4 regions of the Pantoea sp. SM3640 genome follow, and region 4 is predicted to be linked to each of the others. Evidence: predicted binding sites of a transcription regulator. Region 4 holds the regulator's gene; each other region holds the start of a gene.
What was found. The regulator LexA, encoded in region 4, represses DNA repair genes until DNA is damaged. The targets are predictions, from matches to a motif close to TNCTGTATGTACATACAGNA.
Positions count from the first base shown of each region.

Region 1: a site for LexA is predicted at 2,736-2,755, ahead of dinB (DNA polymerase IV). Genes of this name have one in related genera too.
Region 2: a site for LexA is predicted at 2,791-2,810, ahead of uvrB (excinuclease ABC subunit UvrB). Genes of this name have one in related genera too.
Region 3: a site for LexA is predicted at 3,199-3,218, ahead of IV493_RS11655 (DNA translocase FtsK 4TM domain-containing protein). Genes of this name have one in related genera too.

Region 1 covers NZ_CP064872.1:2,979,787-2,984,464, forward strand. The annotation lists gene IV493_RS13960 (ABC transporter permease) at 1-539, shown strand, start outside; gene IV493_RS13965 (sugar ABC transporter substrate-binding protein) at 565-1,632, shown strand; gene dinB (DNA polymerase IV) at 1,669-2,724, opposite strand; gene dpaA (peptidoglycan meso-diaminopimelic acid protein amidase) at 2,969-3,712, shown strand; gene IV493_RS13980 (class II glutamine amidotransferase) at 3,683-4,450, opposite strand; gene lpcA (D-sedoheptulose 7-phosphate isomerase) at 4,502-4,678, opposite strand, start outside.
Region 2 covers NZ_CP064872.1:2,660,780-2,665,457, forward strand. The annotation lists gene yvcK (uridine diphosphate-N-acetylglucosamine-binding protein YvcK) at 1-709, shown strand, start outside; gene uvrB (excinuclease ABC subunit UvrB) at 693-2,714, opposite strand; gene IV493_RS12380 (ABC transporter ATP-binding protein) at 3,607-4,329, shown strand; gene bioD (dethiobiotin synthase) at 4,451-4,678, opposite strand, start outside.
Region 3 covers NZ_CP064872.1:2,506,855-2,511,532, reverse strand. The annotation lists gene cydD (cysteine/glutathione ABC transporter permease/ATP-binding protein CydD) at 1-1,033, opposite strand, end outside; gene trxB (thioredoxin-disulfide reductase) at 1,177-2,145, opposite strand; gene lrp (leucine-responsive transcriptional regulator Lrp) at 2,666-3,160, shown strand; gene IV493_RS11655 (DNA translocase FtsK 4TM domain-containing protein) at 3,279-4,678, shown strand, end outside.
Region 4 covers NZ_CP064872.1:3,576,680-3,581,357, reverse strand. The annotation lists gene plsB (glycerol-3-phosphate 1-O-acyltransferase PlsB) at 1-2,279, opposite strand, end outside; gene IV493_RS16630 (diacylglycerol kinase) at 2,408-2,776, shown strand; gene lexA (transcriptional repressor LexA) at 2,882-3,496, shown strand; gene dinF (MATE family efflux transporter DinF) at 3,596-4,678, shown strand, end outside.

The sequences.
Region 1 (4,678 bases), 600 kb from region 4:
GGTCGATCACCGAGAACATGATGCTGCCGAGCGGTGATATGGCGGAAGGCACTATTCCGGCCGCGTTTGGCCTGCTGGGTCAGGTGCCGACCATCGTCATCATTATGCTGGTGGTGACCGTTGCCGCACAGCTGGCGCTATCTCTGACTAAGCATGGCCGCCGCATGTATGCGCTGGGCGGTAATCCGGAAGCGGCGCGCCTCTCGGGCATCCGTACCACCCGCTACCGGGTGCTGGCTTATGTGATCGCCTCACTGCTCGCCGGTCTGGGCGGCATCCTGCTTGCTTCACGTATCGGTTCCTCGCAGGTTAATGCCGGCAGCGGCTACCTGATGGATGCGGTCGCGGCGGCGTGGATTGGCTTTTCGCTGGCCGGTTCCGGCAAGCCCAACGCGCTGGGCACGCTGGTCGGCGCGGTTATCCTCGGCGTGCTGCAGAACGGCCTGGTCATGCTCTCTGTACCCTACTACGCCATGGACATTATTAAAGGACTGGTGCTGGCGTTAGCACTGGCGATTACCTATATCCAGCGCCGCTGAGGCGCGTTTACCGGAGTTGATAACAATGCAAAAAATAACACTCTCGCTGCTGGCCCTGAGCCTGCTGAACGCCAGCGCCGCCTTCGCGGACACCGTCACCCCGGTGCCTGCGGCAATCGCCAGCCATGATGGCCCGATTCGTATTGCGGTGATCCGCAACCTCGGCTCCGATGACAACACCACCCAGTTTGTTGCCGGTGCCATACAGCAGGGTCGCCAGCTGGGCTTTAAGGTCAGCACCTTTCTCAGCAACGGCGATGATGCGCGCTTTCAGGATTTCGTGAATCAGGCGATCAGCCAGAAATATGACGGCATCGTGCTGTCGCATGGCAAAGCACCCTACGCCAGCGGACTGGTAAAGCGTATCGCCGATGCCGGTATTAAGCTGTCCGTGTTTGATACCCCGGTGGATAACCCGATTCCTGGCGTCACCGTCACTGCGCAGGATGATGCTTCGCTGGCGCAGCTGTCGCTAGGTCAACTTATCCACGACTTCAACGGTAAGGCGAATATCGTCAAGCTGTGGGTCGCCGGTTTCCCGCCGATGGAGCGCCGTCAGGTCGTGTATGAAAAACTGCTGAAAGAGAACCCGGGCATTCATCAGCTGGAGTCGATTGGCGCAGTGTCAACAGACGTTCAGGGCGACACCGCTAACAAGATTGGTGCGATTCTGGCGAAATACCCGAAAGGCAAAATCGATGCCATCTGGGGCGCCTGGGATGCGTTCAGTCAGGGTGCTTACAAGGCGCTGCAGGAGAATGGTCGTACCGAGATTAAGCTCTACAGCATCGACGTCTCGAACCAGGATTTGCAGCTGATGCGCGAGAAAAACAGCCCATGGGTGCAGACGGTGGCGGTCGATCCTAAAACCATCGGCGCGGTGAATATGCGTCTGGTGGCGAAGAAGATTGCCGGTGAAGAGACGCCAGCGACGTATCAGTTTAAAGCCGCGTCGATCTCTCAGCAGCAGCTCAACAGTCAGCCTGGCGCGGTGAACGTTGCCTCGCTGAACAAGATCATTCCGGGCTGGGGCGGCAATGAAGATTTCATCGCACCGTGGTTTGCGACCCTTGAGGCGAAATACAAGAAGTAATCCGGCGTCAGCCTTGCCGACTGGTGAGGCTGACCGTTACAGACCCAGCAGCAGCTGACGCTCCAGCTGGGGATCCACCATGGTGACATGCAGTCCCACCAGCCGCACGCCACGCCCGGCGCGACGCTCATCCCAGGTTTTCCGGGCGATGGCAATCATGTCCTCTTTATTCAGCACCGGCCAGATATGCTCCTGGGTCGTCTGCTGAAAATCGCTGAACTTCAGTTTCACGCCCTGCCGCGCCACCTGCTTGTCCGGTCGAATCTGCGTCAGCCGGCGATCCAGTTCAGCATAGAGAAAGTCGATAATCTCCAGGCAGGCGTCCCAGTCGCTGATATCTTCCGCCAGCGTGCGTTCCACCCCCAGTGATTTACGCTCGCGCTCGACGATCACCTCACGATCATCAATGCCGTTGCTGCGTTCCCACAGCACCCGGCCAAACTTACCAAAGCGCTTCAGCAGCAGCGCTAAATCAGCCTTCTGTACGTCGCCACAGGTGAGCAGCCCCATCTCCTCCAGCTTTTTGGCCGAGACCTTGCCGACACCGGGAATTTTCGCCAGCGGCAGGGACAGCAGAAAACCGGCCATCTCCGGCGGGGTAATTACATACTGTCCGTCCGGCTTATTCAGGTCCGAGGCGATCTTCGCCAGAAACTTAATTGGCGCGATACCCGCTGACGCGGTAAGCCCGGTTTCACGGAAGATGGTCGCACGGATTTCCTGTGCCATCAGCGTGGCGGAGCCGTGACAGTGCGGACTGTCGGTGACATCCAGATAGGCTTCATCAAGGGAGAGCGGTTCAATCCGCGGTGTGTAGCGGGTAAAGATGTCGCGAATCTGCGCGGACGCTTCTTTGTAGGCGTCGAAACGACCTGGCAGCAGGCGCAGATGCGGGCATAACTTGAGGGCCATGCCGGTTGGCATCGCACTGCGCACGCCAAATTTGCGGGCCGGATAGTTGGCAGTGCTGATCACGCCGCGGCGTTCGCGGCTGCCGCCAATGGCGATCGGGATATCGCGCAGCTGGGGATTATCACGCATCTCCACCGCGGCATAGAAGCAGTCCATATCGACATGAATGATTTTACGCATACCCCCTCCGGCACTGGATAAGTATACAGTTGGCAGGGGTAACTGCAATATTTGTCGGGCCCACAATTAAAGTTTACAAATTTGTGGCCGAATATCTTTCAGTAAATCGCGAATCTGGCTGTCGGCGTCTTGCTAAAAAAACAGACAATGTTTAATGTTGCGCTGCGGTAGCGGACAGTTCCGATAATGCAAACAAAGACGCACATTTTGCGTCATGTTCTCTTCACCTCAAGGTATACACAGCATGGGCAAAATCGCACTCCTGTTTGCGATGATTTTACTGCCAGCCCTCAGCATGGCAATGACACCCGAACCCGTCTCAGCGGCACCGGTCAGCAAAGAATTAAAAAAGCAGTTACTCGGCACCCCGGTCTACATCCAGATCTTCAAGGAAGAACGCACGCTCGAACTCTACGGCAAAATCGGTAACGAATTCCGCCTGCTGGATACCTATCGCATCTGTAACTTTTCTGGCGGCCTCGGCCCGAAACGTCGTGAAGGCGATTTCAAAAGCCCGGAAGGTTTTTACAACGTGAAGCTGAATCAGCTGAAGCCGGATAGCCGCTTTTATCGCGCGATCAACATCGGCTTCCCGAATCAGTACGATCGTAATCAGGGGTATAGCGGCAACTACCTGATGATTCATGGCGACTGTAAGTCAATTGGCTGCTATGCCATGACCAACGCCTATATGGATGAGATTTTTACCTATGTGAACGCGGCGCTGCGTAACGGTCAGCAGGATGTTGGCATCAGCATCTATCCGTTCCGCATGACCGACAGCAACATGCAGCGTCACCGCTACTCCAGCGACGCCAGTTTCTGGCAGCAGTTGCAGCCGGGCTATGCGTACTTTGCGAAATATCACCAGCCGCCGATGGTCAATGTTACCAGCGGGAAATATGTGATGAACAGCAGCCCGGCACCGGTGTTAGCCAGTCCCGAAGCCGCTTCACGTTCATTCCTGGCGCTCTCCAAGGCAGAATAACGCCCATTCACCTGGCGCAATCCGCTGCCAGGTTTCATTGGCCGTCAGTGGCTGCGTAGCAATCACCGTCACCACGTCATGCGGCGTGGTGTGCTGCTGAAAATCAACCTCCACATCCTGATCCAGTAATTGCGCCCGGCCAAACGGTGCCCGGCGGGTGATCCAGAACAGGTTGGTGGAGCAGAAGGCCATCAGATAGCGGCCATCTGACAACAGCATGTTAAACACGCCCTTCTGCCGCAACGAACCGGCCAGCTCTCCGATAAAACGAAACACCGCAGGCCAGTTGCCCGGCGTGCGTGGATAGCGCGTCGCCAGCTGATGCAGGATCCAGCAGAACGCCTTCTCACTGTCCGTTTCACCCACCGGCCGGAATGTACCGGTCTCCAGCTGACGATAGCCCTTAAGCTGACCGTTGTGCGCATAGGTCCAGTTTCGGCCCCACAGCTCGCGGGTAAATGGATGGGTGTTTTCCAGCGACACCTGACCACGATTCGCCTGGCGGATGTGCGCCACCACCGAATGCGATTTGATCGGATACTCCTGCACCAGACGCGCAATCGGCGAGTTAAAGCTCGGCAGCGGATCTTTAAACGTACGACAACCTTTATCTTCGTAAAAGGTAATGCCCCAGCCATCTTTGTGAGGCCCGGTTCCACCGCCACGCTGAACCAGTCCGGTAAAGCTGAAACAGATATCCGTGGGAACATTGGCGCTCATCCCGAGCAATTCGCACATAGCCACCACCTCTGATTTTGAGGCCTCCCGTCAGGCGGGAGGCCCACGCTGTTACTTCACCATCTCTTTTTCGATCAGCAGCATCAGGATATGGATCACTTTAATGTGGATCTCCTGAATGCGATCGGCATAACCAAAGTGTGGCACGCGGATTTCAATATCGGCACTGCCTGCCATCTTACCGCCATCTTTACCGGTCAGGGTGATCACTTTCATCCCCTGCGCACG
Region 2 (4,678 bases), 920 kb from region 4:
ACCCAGCGTCGCCTCCGCGATGTTCGAGTACCGTTTTGCCGGTAACGGCGAACTGGCCGGTCACAACCTCGGCAATCTGATGCTACGGGCGCTGGATCATCTGAGCGTTCGCCCGCTGGAAGCGATCAACATCATCCGTAACCTGCTGAAGGTCGACGCCTTTTTAATCCCGATGTCGGAGCAGCCGGTGGACCTGGTGGCGATGGATGCCGAAGGCAATATGGTTTACGGCGAAACCGCCATCGATGAGATGAAGCAGCCGCCGCAGGAGCTGATGCTGCATCCCAACGTCCAGCCGACGCGGGAAGCGCTGCAGGCCATTGCAGAAGCGGATCTGATCCTGATTGGTCCAGGCAGTTTCTACACCAGCCTGATGCCGATTCTGCTGATGGAAGAGATGGCACAGGCCCTGCGTCGCACGCCTGCCACTATGGTGTTTATCGGCAATCTGGGCCGTGAGCTCAGCCCCGCCGCGGCCAGTCTTTCAGTGGCTGACAAGCTACAGATGATGGAACGTTATATCGGCAAGCGGGTGATCGATGCCGTAGTGGTCGGACCGTCGGTCGCCACAGAGGGCATTGAAAACCGGCTGATTGTCCGTGAACCGCTGGAGGCCGCCGACATTAAATATCGTCACGACCGCCAGCTGTTACGGGTGGCGCTGGAACACGCCATTCAGAGCTTTGACGGCACTACGAGGCCGCGATAAACAGCGTTCGCAGCTCATGCAGCTGATCGCGCACGCTGGCCGCCTGTTCGAACTCCAGGTTCTGCGCGTGCTGCTGCATCTGCCCTTCCAGCTCGTGGATTTTCTTCTGCAGCGCCTGCGGCGTTAACAGCTGGAAATCGGCCAGTGCCTGAGCCTCGCCAGGACGAGCCGGTTTCGCTTTGCCGCGGGTTTTCACCACATTCTTGCCCAGCTCCAGAATATCCGTGATCTTCTTGTTCAGGCCCTGCGGCACAATGCCATTCTTTTCGTTGTGCAGCTGCTGTTTCTCGCGGCGGCGCTCTGTCTCTTCAATGGCACGCGCCATCGACGGCGTGATTTTATCGCCATAGAGAATCGCTTTACCGTTGATGTTACGCGCCGCACGACCAATGGTCTGAATCAGCGATCGTTCGGAACGCAGGAAGCCCTCTTTATCCGCATCCAGAATCGCCACCAGCGACACTTCCGGCATATCCAGCCCCTCACGCAGTAAGTTGATGCCCACCAGCACATCAAACTCACCCAGACGTAAGTCGCGGATAATCTCCATACGCTCTACGGTGTCGATGTCGGAGTGCAGATAGCGCACCTTCTCGCCATGCTCCGTCAGATATTCAGTGAGATCTTCCGCCATGCGCTTGGTCAGCACCGTCACCAGCACACGTTCGTTGATCGCCACGCGCTGATGGATTTCCGACAGCAGATCGTCAACCTGGGTGCCGACCGGACGCACTTCGATGATCGGATCCAGCAGACCGGTAGGACGCACCACCTGATCGACCACTTCGTCGCCCGATTTTTCCAGCTCATATTTGCCCGGCGTTGCCGAGACATAGATGGTCTGCGGGGCCAGCGCCTCAAACTCTTCAAACTTCATCGGACGGTTGTCCAGCGCCGACGGCAGGCGGAAGCCATACTCCACCAGCGTCTCTTTGCGCGCCCGGTCCCCTTTGTACATGCCGCCAATCTGCGGGATGGTGACGTGCGACTCATCCACCACCAGCAGGCCATCGGCAGGGAGATAGTCAAACAGCGTCGGTGGCGCTTCGCCCGGTCCGCGTGCGGAGAGGTAGCGCGAGTAGTTCTCGATGCCGGAGCAGTAACCCAGCTCACTCATCATCTCCAGATCAAACTGGGTACGCTGAGTAATACGCTGCTCTTCCAGCAGTTTATTGTTCTCCAGCAGCACCCGGCGGCGATCCGCCAGCTCGACTTTGATGTCTTCCATCGCCTGCAGAATGCGCTCACGCGGCGTGACGTAGTGCGTCTTGGGATAAATGGTAAAGCGCGGCACCACTGAATCGATCTGCCCGGTCAGCGGGTCGAACAGCGAAAGACGCTCGACCTCTTCGTCAAACAGTTCGACGCGCAGCGCAATATCGTCCGACTCCGCCGGGAAGATATCGATCACTTCGCCACGCACGCGGAAGGTGCCGCGCTGAAACGCCTGATCGTTGCGGGTGTACTGCAGCTCTGAGAGGCGGCGCAGGATGCTGCGCTGATCGATAATCATGCCGCGGGTCAGGTGCAGCATCATTTTCAGATAGAGATCGGGATCGCCCAGACCGTAGATCGCCGAAACCGACGCCACCACGATAACATCGCGCCGCTCCAGCAGCGCCTTGGTCGCTGACAGACGCATCTGTTCGATGTGTTCATTCACCGACGCATCCTTTTCAATAAAGGTGTCGGAGCTCGGCACATAGGCTTCAGGCTGATAGTAGTCGTAGTAAGAGACGAAAAACTCGACGGCGTTATCCGGGAAAAACTCTTTCATCTCGCCATAGAGCTGCGCCGCCAGCGTTTTGTTCGGTGCCAGCACCATCGTCGGACGATTGAGGTCGGCAATGACGTTGGCGACAGTAAAGGTTTTACCGGAGCCGGTTACGCCTAATAAGGTCTGATGGGCCAGTCCATCCTCCAGCCCCTCTTCCAGGCGACGGATCGCCTCAGGCTGGTCGCCCGAAGGTTTAAAAGCGGAATTGAGTTTAAAAGCTTTGGTCATGAATGCAGTTCCTGCTGGAGAAGTCGGCGGGCAGGCACTTATTTTACTCTGCTATGGTGATTTTGCCAGAAAATAATACTGGATATAAAAACAGTAATCGTGCAAGGTTAATGCAATCAGGGTAAGACTTAGCCCGCCTGCTTCAGATACGTGATATCGCAAAGCGTGTTGCGCAATGTTATCCCCAGACCGGGATCGGATTTAACATTTGTCAATAGAACGTCACAAAATTACAGTTCGGTTACCTGACAGAAAATTCGCAGGCTTGTTTTTTGATAACCAGCTGATTTTACTGGTTTAAGCTAATAAGGCCAGAATCTCGTCATTATGTTACCAGGCCGCGTATTTCCTCGCTTCTAACCGGTTTTCATTACCTAATGCACAAGGTTATCCACAGGAATAGTGGATAAGTGATGGCAGCCCCGCCGCCATCAGCTGTGTATAATTTTTCCCTGCCGTCCCGCCTCGTTGAAAATAATTTTTTTTGCGTTAAATTTCGCGTCGGCTGCTGACGGATTATTCTGCATTTTTATTCTGTCGCCTGGCGTGGCACGCAAATTTTCATCGTTCCACTAAGATTCTTAATCAGACATTCTGCGTTACCGCAGCACGTCTGCACCACAAACAGCGCCCACAGGCACTGTAAAAGTGCAGGCGCGTGATGACCATGGGTAATTGATAAGTTTTTCTCACCTTTCCTCCCTGATACAGCGCACTTCAGCAGGAAACAGGGCCGTTTTAAGATCTGGCCTGGGAATTGCAGGAGTCAGTAACGTCACCGCGCTTTACGCGCACTGTGCTGCAATGGTGAGGCTGCCGTTGCTGATGACTTGTTTGCCAGACGACAAAGAGCGGAAGCAATCAGGCTAATGATCGGGAAGGAGAGTGTCAGATGCTGAGTCTACGTTCGGTAAATCAATTTTACGGTCAGAACCATATCCTGTGGGATGTGGACCTGGATCTGTCGCCTGGCACCTGCACCGGCATTCTGGGCCGTCCTGGCATGGGCAAGACCACGCTGGTCAACTGCATCATGGGCAGACTGCCGATTAACAGCGGCACCATTTCCTGGAAAGAGGATGGCTCGCCGCCGGAAGATTTGCTGCTGCAACCGGCCGAACAGCGGGCGCAGATGGGCATCGGCTATGTGCCACAGGGCCGCCACATTTTTACCCAGATGAGTGTGGAAGATAACCTGCTGATTGCCCTGCTGGCGGGTGCCAGCCAGCGCGATCGTCATCGCGCCATTCCCGAAATGGTCTTTGATTTGTTCCCGGCGCTCTACTCCCTGCGCCAGCAACGCAGCGGCGATCTACCCATCGATCAGCAGCAACAGCTGGCCCTGGCGCGCGCGCTGGTGCTGCAGCCCAAACTGCTGATTCTGGATGAGCCGACTGATGGGATGTCGCCGTGGCTGGAAGAGGAGATGGGCAACCTGATCCGCCGGCTTAACCTCGACTACGGGCTGACCATCCTGCTGCTGGAGCAGCGCCTGTCGCTGATTCGGCGGGTGGCGGACTATTTCCTGCTGCTGCACCGTGGCCGTAATGTGGCGCAGGGCAGCATGGAGCAGCTCGATGACCACACCGTGGATAAGTGGCTGACGGTGGCCTGACGCTGAGTCCCTGCCACGGCTGGCGTCAGGATTGCAGGCAGCGCGCAACAACCTGACGTTCAGGCTGGTGAGCACTGCACAGGCTCAGACTGACAAAGCATAAAGCCCGTTGGGTCAGGCTTTACTCTGGCAGCGTCAGATACTGTCCACAGGAGGCCTGCTGCTGCGCATCGGTGAGATACGGAATGGTGCCCAGACAGGTCGCAGGCAGTCGCTGCTTCAGGCTGGTGAGATATTCCTGATAGCGTTTGCCGGGCGGTTCGACGGTGTTGGCGATCCAGCCCACCAGTGGCAGGCCGCACGCACGCACCGCCTCGGCGGTGAGCATGGCGTGATTGATGCAGCCGAG
Region 3 (4,678 bases), 1.1 Mb from region 4:
CTGTGAAAGATAACTGACCCTCCTGCGGCGCGGCGTCAGGTGTCGCCTGCATAAAGGCCTCAAGTGCATCGGCACCGCCGACCGCCTGGGCTTTGGCATGATAGAACGCGCCGAGATCGCGCAGTGGCTGGAAAAACTCCGGGGCGAGGATCAGCACCAGGAACCCGGCAAACAGCGTCACGCCGTGGCCATAATCACCGAAATGTAATTCGCCCAGATAGGAGAAGCCAAAATAGACGGCTACCACAGCAATGGCTAACGAGGCAAAAAACTCCAGCACGGCGGAGGAGAGAAACGCTAAACGCAGCACGTCCATGGTGCGCTGGCGAAAATCAGTGGTGGCGTCGGCAACCGCCTGCTGCTCTGCTTCACCACGATGAAACAGCCGCAGCGTTTCTCTGCCGCGCAGACGGTCGAGAAAGTTACCGCTCAGGCGGGCCAGCACCAGGAAGTTGCGGCGATTGGCCTCGGCCGCACCCATTCCGACCAGCGCCATAAACAGCGGAATCAACGGCGCAGTGGCAAACAGGATCAGACCTGCGGTCCAGTTCAGCGGAAAAACAGTCAGCAGAATGCAGCAGGGGATCAGCACCGCCAGCGTCATCTGCGGCAGGTAGCGGGCGTAGTACTCCTGCATCTCTTCGATCTGCTCCAGCAGCAGGGTTGCCCAGCTCCCGGCTGGTTTTCCCTGAATCCACGCCGGGCCCAGCGCAGACAACCGGTCTAAGACCTGCTGACGTAACGCCTGACGGATAGCCTGCCCCGCCCGATAACCGGTCAGTTCGCGGGCATAGTTAATCAGGGCACGCAGTACGAAGCAGAGCAGTAACAGCACGATACTGACCGTCAGGGTTTCACGCGGCTGCTGGTCTATGATCAGCGCCTGCAGCAGCGAGGCCAGTAAACCCGACTGGGCAATGATCAGCAGGGCACTTACCACGCCCAGCAGCGTGTTGAGCCGCAACCAGCGACTGGCGAAACGACGTTGCTGACGAAGCCAGCGGGTAAGATGCTGCTGCCGCGATTTGTCCATGCGAGACCATGCTAAATGTCGGTGACAGGGGAAAATGGAAAGACATTTCCATCTCTTCAGGCGCCAGAATCTAGCATGAGAGCCATAAAAAAGGCGACGGAAAAACCGTCGCCTGGAACATTTGAGATCAGAGGGTTAACAACTTACCGATCGTTTTTAACCAGCCCGTCAAGAAAACGCTCAGCGTCTAACGCGGCCATACAGCCGGTGCCTGCCGAGGTGATCGCCTGACGATAGATATGGTCCATCACATCGCCTGCCGCAAAGACGCCTGGGATGCTGGTCTGAGTGGCGTTGCCGTGCAGACCCGACTGAACTTTGATGTAACCGTTCTCCAGCGCCAGCTGACCTTCGAAGATAGCCGTATTCGGACTGTGTCCGATAGCAACAAACAGACCCGCGACTTCCAGCGCTTCTGTTTCATCACTGTTCTGGGTAGAACGCAGTGTCAGACCGGTCACACCCATCTGATCGCCTGTGACTTCTTCCAGCGTACGATGGGTGTGCAGCACGATATTGCCATTGCGCACTTTTTCCATCAGCCGGTCGATCAGGATCTTCTCTGCGCGGAAGCTGTCACGACGGTGAATCAGATGCACTTCAGCCGCGATGTTCGCCAGATAGAGCGCCTCTTCAACGGCCGTGTTACCCCCGCCAATCACTGCGACTTTCTGGTTGCGATAGAAGAAACCGTCACAGGTTGCACAGGCAGAGACACCTTTGCCCTTGAACGCCTCTTCAGACGGCAGACCCAGGTAACGAGCTGACGCACCGGTGGCGATGATCAGGGCATCTGCCGTGTATACGCCGCTGTCGCCAGTGAGGGTGAACGGACGGTTCTGCAGATCAACGGTGTGGATGTGATCGAAAATGATCTCAGTATTAAATTTTTCGGCATGCTCGTGCATGCGCTCCATCAGCGATGGACCTGTCAGATCGTGCGGGTCGCCCGGCCAGTTCTCCACTTCAGTGGTAGTGGTCAGCTGTCCGCCTTTTTCCAGACCGGTGATCAGCACCGGGTTCAGGTTGGCGCGTGCAGCATAAACGGCTGCGGTATAACCCGCTGGGCCGGAGCCCAGAATGAGTAACTTACTGTGTTTGGCCGTACTCATGCGTTCCTCAGTTTCATTCGGCTGACATAGCCTGCGATTGTAGGGAATATCCGGCGACAATAACAAGACTTAGCCAATTTTGTTAACGATAGCTGCAAGTGGCGTAGACGATGAGCGGCGGTTTTGCCTGGTCAATGCGCCAGAATGGGGCAAAAATCGGCTTTAAAGGGTGCAAAAGTGGAAAAATACTCATTTAAAAACAGATACCCAGCGGTCTGTCTGGCATCTTGTCCTGAATTTGGTGATTTTACTTTGACAATCGCCTGCGCTTTTGCGAAAACATTATCAGAAGCGAATAACATTTATCGGAACAAAACAGGTTTTCGTCGCCTGTTTTGCGTGTAACGCCGAATAAAAGCAGCCTGATATGGATAATGACGCATGATGTGGACAGACAACATGCGTCATATCGATAGGTGTCAGATCACAGGCTCTGTTAGCTCACTTCAGAAATGCCCCGAACATTGAGCGTTTTCAGGGCGTGGCAGGTAAAGGGAAGGAATTAAGAGAGACAATAATAATGGTAGACAATAAGAAACGCCCCGGGAAAGACCTCGACAGAATTGACAGGAACATTCTGAATGAACTTCAGAAAGATGGTCGCATTTCAAACGTAGAGCTTTCCAAACGCGTAGGCTTATCGCCTACGCCATGTCTTGAGCGTGTACGCCGTCTCGAACGCCAGGGATTTATTCTTGGTTACACTGCGCAGTTAAACCCGCACTATCTGGATGCCTCTCTGCTGGTATTCGTTGAGATTACTCTGAATCGTGGTGCGCCGGATGTGTTTGAGCAATTTAACGCCGCTGTGCAAAAACTTGAGGAAACTCAAGAGTGTCACCTCGTTTCCGGCGATTTCGACTACCTGCTGAAAACGCGCGTACCTGATATGTCTGCCTACCGTAAGCTGCTGGGCGAAACCCTGTTGCGCCTGCCGGGCGTAAACGACACGCGAACTTATGTGGTGATGGAAGAGGTCAAACAGAGCAATCGGCTGGTGATCAAAACTCGCTGATGCGGGGCAGGTGCAAAACCTGTGAGATTTCGGTACACTCCTGTGCATTCATACAGGATCAGCGTCGGGCTTGCCCGACGCTGTTGCTTCTTACTTTACAGGCACCTGGAGAGTCCTCTTGAGCCAGGAATATACAGAAGATAAAGACGTTTCGTTACAATCGCTGAGCAGTGGACGTCGTCTGCTGGAAGCGTTGCTCATTCTGGTGGCGCTGTTTGCCATTTACCTGATGGTTTCACTGGTCAGTTTTAACCCTTCCGATCCGAGCTGGTCGCAAACGGCCTGGCATGAACCTATCCATAATATCGGCGGCAGCGTCGGTGCCTGGCTGGCTGACACCTTACTCTTCATCTTTGGTGTGATGGCGTACGCCATTCCGCCCGTCATTCTGGGTTTGTGCTGGATTGCTTTCCGTCAGCGCGACAGCCAGGACTATTTTGACTACTTTGCCGTCGGGTTACGCTTAATTGGCGTTCTTGCGCTGGTGGTAACGACCTGTGGTATGGCAGCGCTGAACGCTGATGATATCTGGTACTTCGCTTCAGGCGGCGTGATTGGTAGCCTGGTCAGTAATGCTATTGCCCCCTGGTTCAGTCCGGCTGGCGGCACGCTGATGCTGCTCTGCGTCTGGGCGGCGGGGATAACCCTGTATACCGGCTGGTCCTGGCTCACCATTGCAGAAAGAATTGGTGGTGTCGTCATGGGCGTCCTGACGTTTGCCAGCAACCGCTCACGTCACGATGAACCCTGGCAGGAAGAGGATGACGAACGCGACGCGCAAGATTATGCGGATGTCCCTGCATTGCATGCCTCCGATCAGGATGATGACGTGCTGCTGTCTGCGCCGCGTGCTGTCGATCAGGAAGATGATGTGCTGCTTGCCGCTCAGCCTGTGCCGACACAGCCGGATCCGCTACTGGCGAAAGCAGCAGCCGCAACCAGTGCGGCGGTAGCCGCCACTGCGGAAGCTGCAGAGGTGACCATCGCTCCCGCAGCGCCGGTTACCGCGGCACCTGCTGCAGCGGCCTTTACTGCATCGGCACCTGCCGCGTCAGCAGCAATACCTGCATCGTCGACGGCACAACCTGCTCCAGCATCTGCACAGAACATCCCTGCATCTTATGGTGCAACGACGGCTCCAGCGCAGAGTGCTTCTGCAGCCGCAGCTTCACCACCGCTTTACCACTTTGAAATGCCAGACGAAGCTCCGGCTGCGCCATCGTTCAATGCTTACGACGATGACGAACCTAAAATGGGTAACTGGCGTGACACATCAGCGATCCCTGCGGCCGCAACAGCCGCCGCTGCCGGAACGGCGGCCACACGTACTGCGCCTGTTTTCGACTTAGCCCCTGAAACCAATCTGAATCCTCAGGTTAAGCAGGGTATCGGACCGGCGCTGCCGCGTCCTAATCCGGTAAAACTGCCTACGCGTCGTGAGCTGGCTTCTTATGGCATTAAGTTACCTTCTCAGCGCATGGCTGAAGAGAAAGCCAAAGCGGAAGAGAGCGAAACGGC
Region 4 (4,678 bases):
AGTGAGGTAAAGACCGCTTTGTCGAAGAACTCCGGCGCATTGATACCGTGCAGCACCGACAGACGCTGTGCCAGCGTCCGGCTCTCTTTCTCCAGCGTGCCACGGTTAATCGTCGGCTTGGCGCTGAGAATCGAGAAGGTAATGGCATAACGCTGCAGCGTTTCGCGCACACCGGCAGCCAGCAGTTGCAGCGTGCGGTAGCGCGCCGCAGTAAAGCGCAACTCACCGGCTTCGAAGGTAATCAGGCCCTGACGCGCCAGCTCCTGACTGATATCGGTCAGCAGTTGCGGCAACTCATCGGTCTGCCAGCGCAGGAACAGTTCGCTCTTCAGCATCGGGTAGATCAGGCTTACCTGACGCAGCAGTTCGGCTTCAGTCAGCGTCTGATGCTGCTGAACTATGGCGGCAATCAGCGACGGCATCACCAGCATGTGATGAATATTGTTGCGATAGTAGGTCATCAGCACCGCCTGCTCACGCGGCAGAATGATGATGTCGCCGATACTGTCCTTTTCATTCTCAAACTTATTCATACCCATGGCGTGATCCAGCAGCGCTTCCGCTGAAAGATCGGGTACGGTCGCGTTAGGTGAATAAGGCACATTGCGCAGCAGCTGGGTATAGCATTCCAGCTGTTCAATCAGCTGTTCACGGGTGAGTGAGCGCTGACGTGACGCCAGCAAAGCGGTAACACAGAGGTTCATGGCATTGGCCGCGCCCGCTTCATTGATACGTACCATCAGGCTGGCCGCGATATCATTGACCGTCGGTGTTAACCAGCTCGGACGCTGCGGCTCAATCGGATCGATGGCATCGCGCCATTCCGGTACCTGCTTGTTGAGATAGTTGACCAGCGGCAGCGGTTCGCCAAAGTTAACGTAACCCTGACCGAGATTGCGCAGCTTGCGCAAGCCACGCACCATCTGCATGAAGCCCTCTTTCTCTTTCGCCGCGCCGCGCAGTTCTTTGGCGTAAGTACCCACTTCCATCACGTGCTCATAGCCGATGTAGATCGGCACCAGCGTGATCGGGCGGTTACCGCCGCGCAGCATCGCCTGCAATGTCATGGCTAAGGTGCCGGTTTTCGGGTCCAGCAGACGGCCGGTACGAGAACGTCCACCCTCGACAAAGTACTCAACCGAATAGCCGCGGGTAAACAGCTCGCCGAGATATTCACGGAACACCGTGGCGTAGAGCTTGTTGCCTTTAAAAGTACGACGAATAAAGAATGCGCCCAGACGACGGAAAATCGGGCCGGCTGGCCAGAAGTTGAGGTTGATACCGGCAGCAATGTGTGGCGGGACCAGGCCCTGATGATAGAGCACGTAGGAGAGCAGCAGATAATCCATGTGGCTGCGATGGCACGGCACATAGACAATCTCGTGGCCATCCTGCGCCAGCTGGCGCACTTTTTCGCCGCCATTAACGTTGATGCCCTGATAGAGACGACTCCATAGCCAGCCCATCACGCGGTCAGTAACGCGAATCGCTTCATAAGAGAAGTTGGCGGCAATTTCTTCCATCATCTCGACAGCATTCTGCTGCGCTTTCTCATGGGAGATTTTTTTGCTGCGTGCTTCATCTTCGACGGCTTTTTCAATCGCTTTGGATTGCAGCAGACGGTTAAAGAGATCCTGACGCGCCGGTAACCGCGGGCCAATCGCCGCCAGCCGCTGACGGGCAAAATGGATGCGCGCCACGCGAGCCAGCTTCTGGGCGATCGACTTATCCGTACCGTGTTCCGTGGCCATGCGGCGCAGCGAAACGGTCGGCGAGAAGCGAACAAAACTGTCGCGTCCGTGCCAGATCACCGCAAAGAATTTCTGTACGCCGTTCAGCACCCGCAGGTGTGGCGTGGCTTCGCCCTGGACTTCACGTCCTGGTGCGCGGCCAAACATCACCGTGACCGGCAGCATCTGGATATCCAGCGTAGGATTATTGCGATGCAGATCGAGGTAATCGTGAAAGATTTTCACCGATTCCACGCTGGGCACGAAATAGGGAAAGACGCGCGGGCCATCGTGGATAAATACGTGGCGCGGCAGCAGTGAACCATCAATCTCCAGCGGAGAGAGTGGGTCAGGCAGATGATGCCGCAGACACTGCGCGCGTAAAGTCAGTAAGTCGGCCTTCGAATCGTAAGGCAAAACATACATAATAGGTCGGGTCGGATCCAGACCATGTTCAGACACGGGATCGGCCGGAATGGCCTTACTTTTTACCAAAAACGACAGTGGTAAATTAAGCAATTTGTAATAGAGTTTACGCCAACCTGACATAGACAACATGAAGCCTCTTGTTAGCAAAGCGCCGCAAGCATACCAGAAAGTGCAGCGAAGATCTGTGGTGGTGCCAATTGCACGCAGCCCAGACATTGACGTCAATCCGATAAAAGGGTTCCCACATCATGGCAAATAATGCCACCGGACTTATCAGAATAGTTAAAGCCGCAGGTTACTCCTGGCAGGGACTGCGTGCCGCCTGGCAACATGAAGCGGCGTTTCGTCAGGAGGCACTGGCTGCGCTGGTCGCCATTATTATCGCCTGCTGGCTGGATGTCGATGTGGTCTCACGCATCCTGATGATTGGGTCGGTGGTGCTGGTGGTCATTGTTGAAATCCTCAATAGCGCCATTGAAGCGGTCGTTGACCGCATCGGTCAGGAGCATCATCCGCTGGCGGGCCGGGCCAAAGATATGGGCTCTGCGGCGGTACTGATCAGCATCTTACTGGCACTGTTTGTCTGGATCGCGCTGCTCTGGACACATTTGCGATAAGCGTTCCATATCGCGCCGGAAGCCGCGTTTTGCCTGACAATCGGTTTCCATTTCGCCAATACCTGTATATACTCACAGCGACTGTATAAACAACCAGGGGGCGGGATGAAAGCATTAACCAGCAGGCAGCAGCAGGTCTATGACCTGATTCGCGACCATATTTCTTCAACAGGCATGCCGCCTACGCGCGCAGAGATTGCTGCACAACTGGGCTTCCGCTCACCGAATGCGGCAGAAGAGCACCTGAAAGCGCTGGCGCGTAAAGGCGTTATCGAGATCGTTTCCGGTGCATCGCGCGGCATTCGTCTGCTAATGGAAGAAGAAGCCTCAGAAGGCATACCGTTGATTGGCCGGGTTGCTGCCGGTGAGCCGATCATGGCGCAGGAACATATCGAAACCCACTACAAGGTCGATCCGGGCCTGTTTAAGCCGTCTGCCGACTTCCTGCTGCGCGTCAGCGGAATGTCGATGAAAGATATCGGGATTATGGATGGCGACCTGCTCGCGGTACATAAAACCCAGGATGTACGCAACGGCCAGGTTGTCGTTGCCCGCATTGATGATGAAGTCACCGTTAAGCGCTGGAAAAAGCAGGGTGCTATCGTGCATCTGCTGCCTGAAAACAGTGATTTTGACCCGATTGTTGTCGATACCCGTGCACAGTCCCTGACCATTGAAGGTCTGGCGGTTGGTGTGGTGCGCAACGGCGAGTGGCTCTGATTTGAGGCCTGCGTGCATTCGCCTTTTCTGATGCTATTCTGTCTGCCCTAATTTTGTCGCTGCCTGTTTTGCGCAGCGACACCGAGCACGGAACGGCGAATGCGCTTTATCACGGCAACCGATAAAAATCTCTGGCGGCTTGCGCTGCCAATGATCCTTTCAAATATCACCGTTCCCTTACTGGGGGTGGTTGATACGGCAGTAATAGGTCATCTCGACAGCCCTGTCTATCTTGGCGGGGTTGCGGTCGGGACCACGGTGACCAGCTTCCTCTTTATGCTGCTGCTTTTCCTTCGAATGAGTACGACTGGCCTTACGGCGCAGGCGTTTGGTGCGGGCGATAAAACTGCGCTGGCACGCGCGCTGACGCAGCCGCTGATTATTGCGCTGCTGGCAGGTGTACTGTTCATCGCTTTACGTTATCCGATTATTCAGCTGGCGACCCATCTGGTTGGCGGCAATCCCGCGGTACTGGAACAGGCGGCGCTGTTTATTCAGATTCGCTGGCTCAGCGCGCCTGCTACGCTGGCAAATCTGGTCATTCTGGGCTGGCTGCTGGGCGTGCAGTATGCGCGCGCGCCGGTGATCCTGCTGGTGGTGGGCAATGTGGTTAATATCGTGCTCGATCTCTGGCTGGTGATGGGTCTGCACTGGGGTGTCGCGGGTGCAGCAACCGCCACGGCGCTGGCGGAGTACATTACGCTGGGTGTCGGCAGCATCATGGTCTGGCGGGTCCTGAAGCTGCGCGGCATTTCGCTAAGCCTGTTGAAGCAGAGCTGGCGCGGTGACAGCGGCCGACTGCTGCGGCTGAACCGGGATATCATGCTGCGCTCACTAATGCTGCAACTCTGTTTCGCCTCGCTGACCGTGCTGGGCGCGCGGCTTGGCCCGGATGTGGTGGCAGTTAACGCGGTATTGCTGATGTTCATTACGTTCACGGCCTATGCGCTGGATGGCTTCGCCTACGCGGTTGAAGCGTTTGCCGGCGAGGCGCATGGTGCAAAAGATGGCAGCAAACTGTGGCATGTCTGGCACTCTGCCTGTCGGCAGGCGGTGGTGGTGGCGCTTTTCTTCTCGCTGATCTATGCCATTGCTGGCTCGCAGATTGTTACCCTGTTGACCTCCCTTCCTTCGCTGCAACAAAGTGCTGACCGCTATCTGGTCTGGCAGATCGTTATGCCG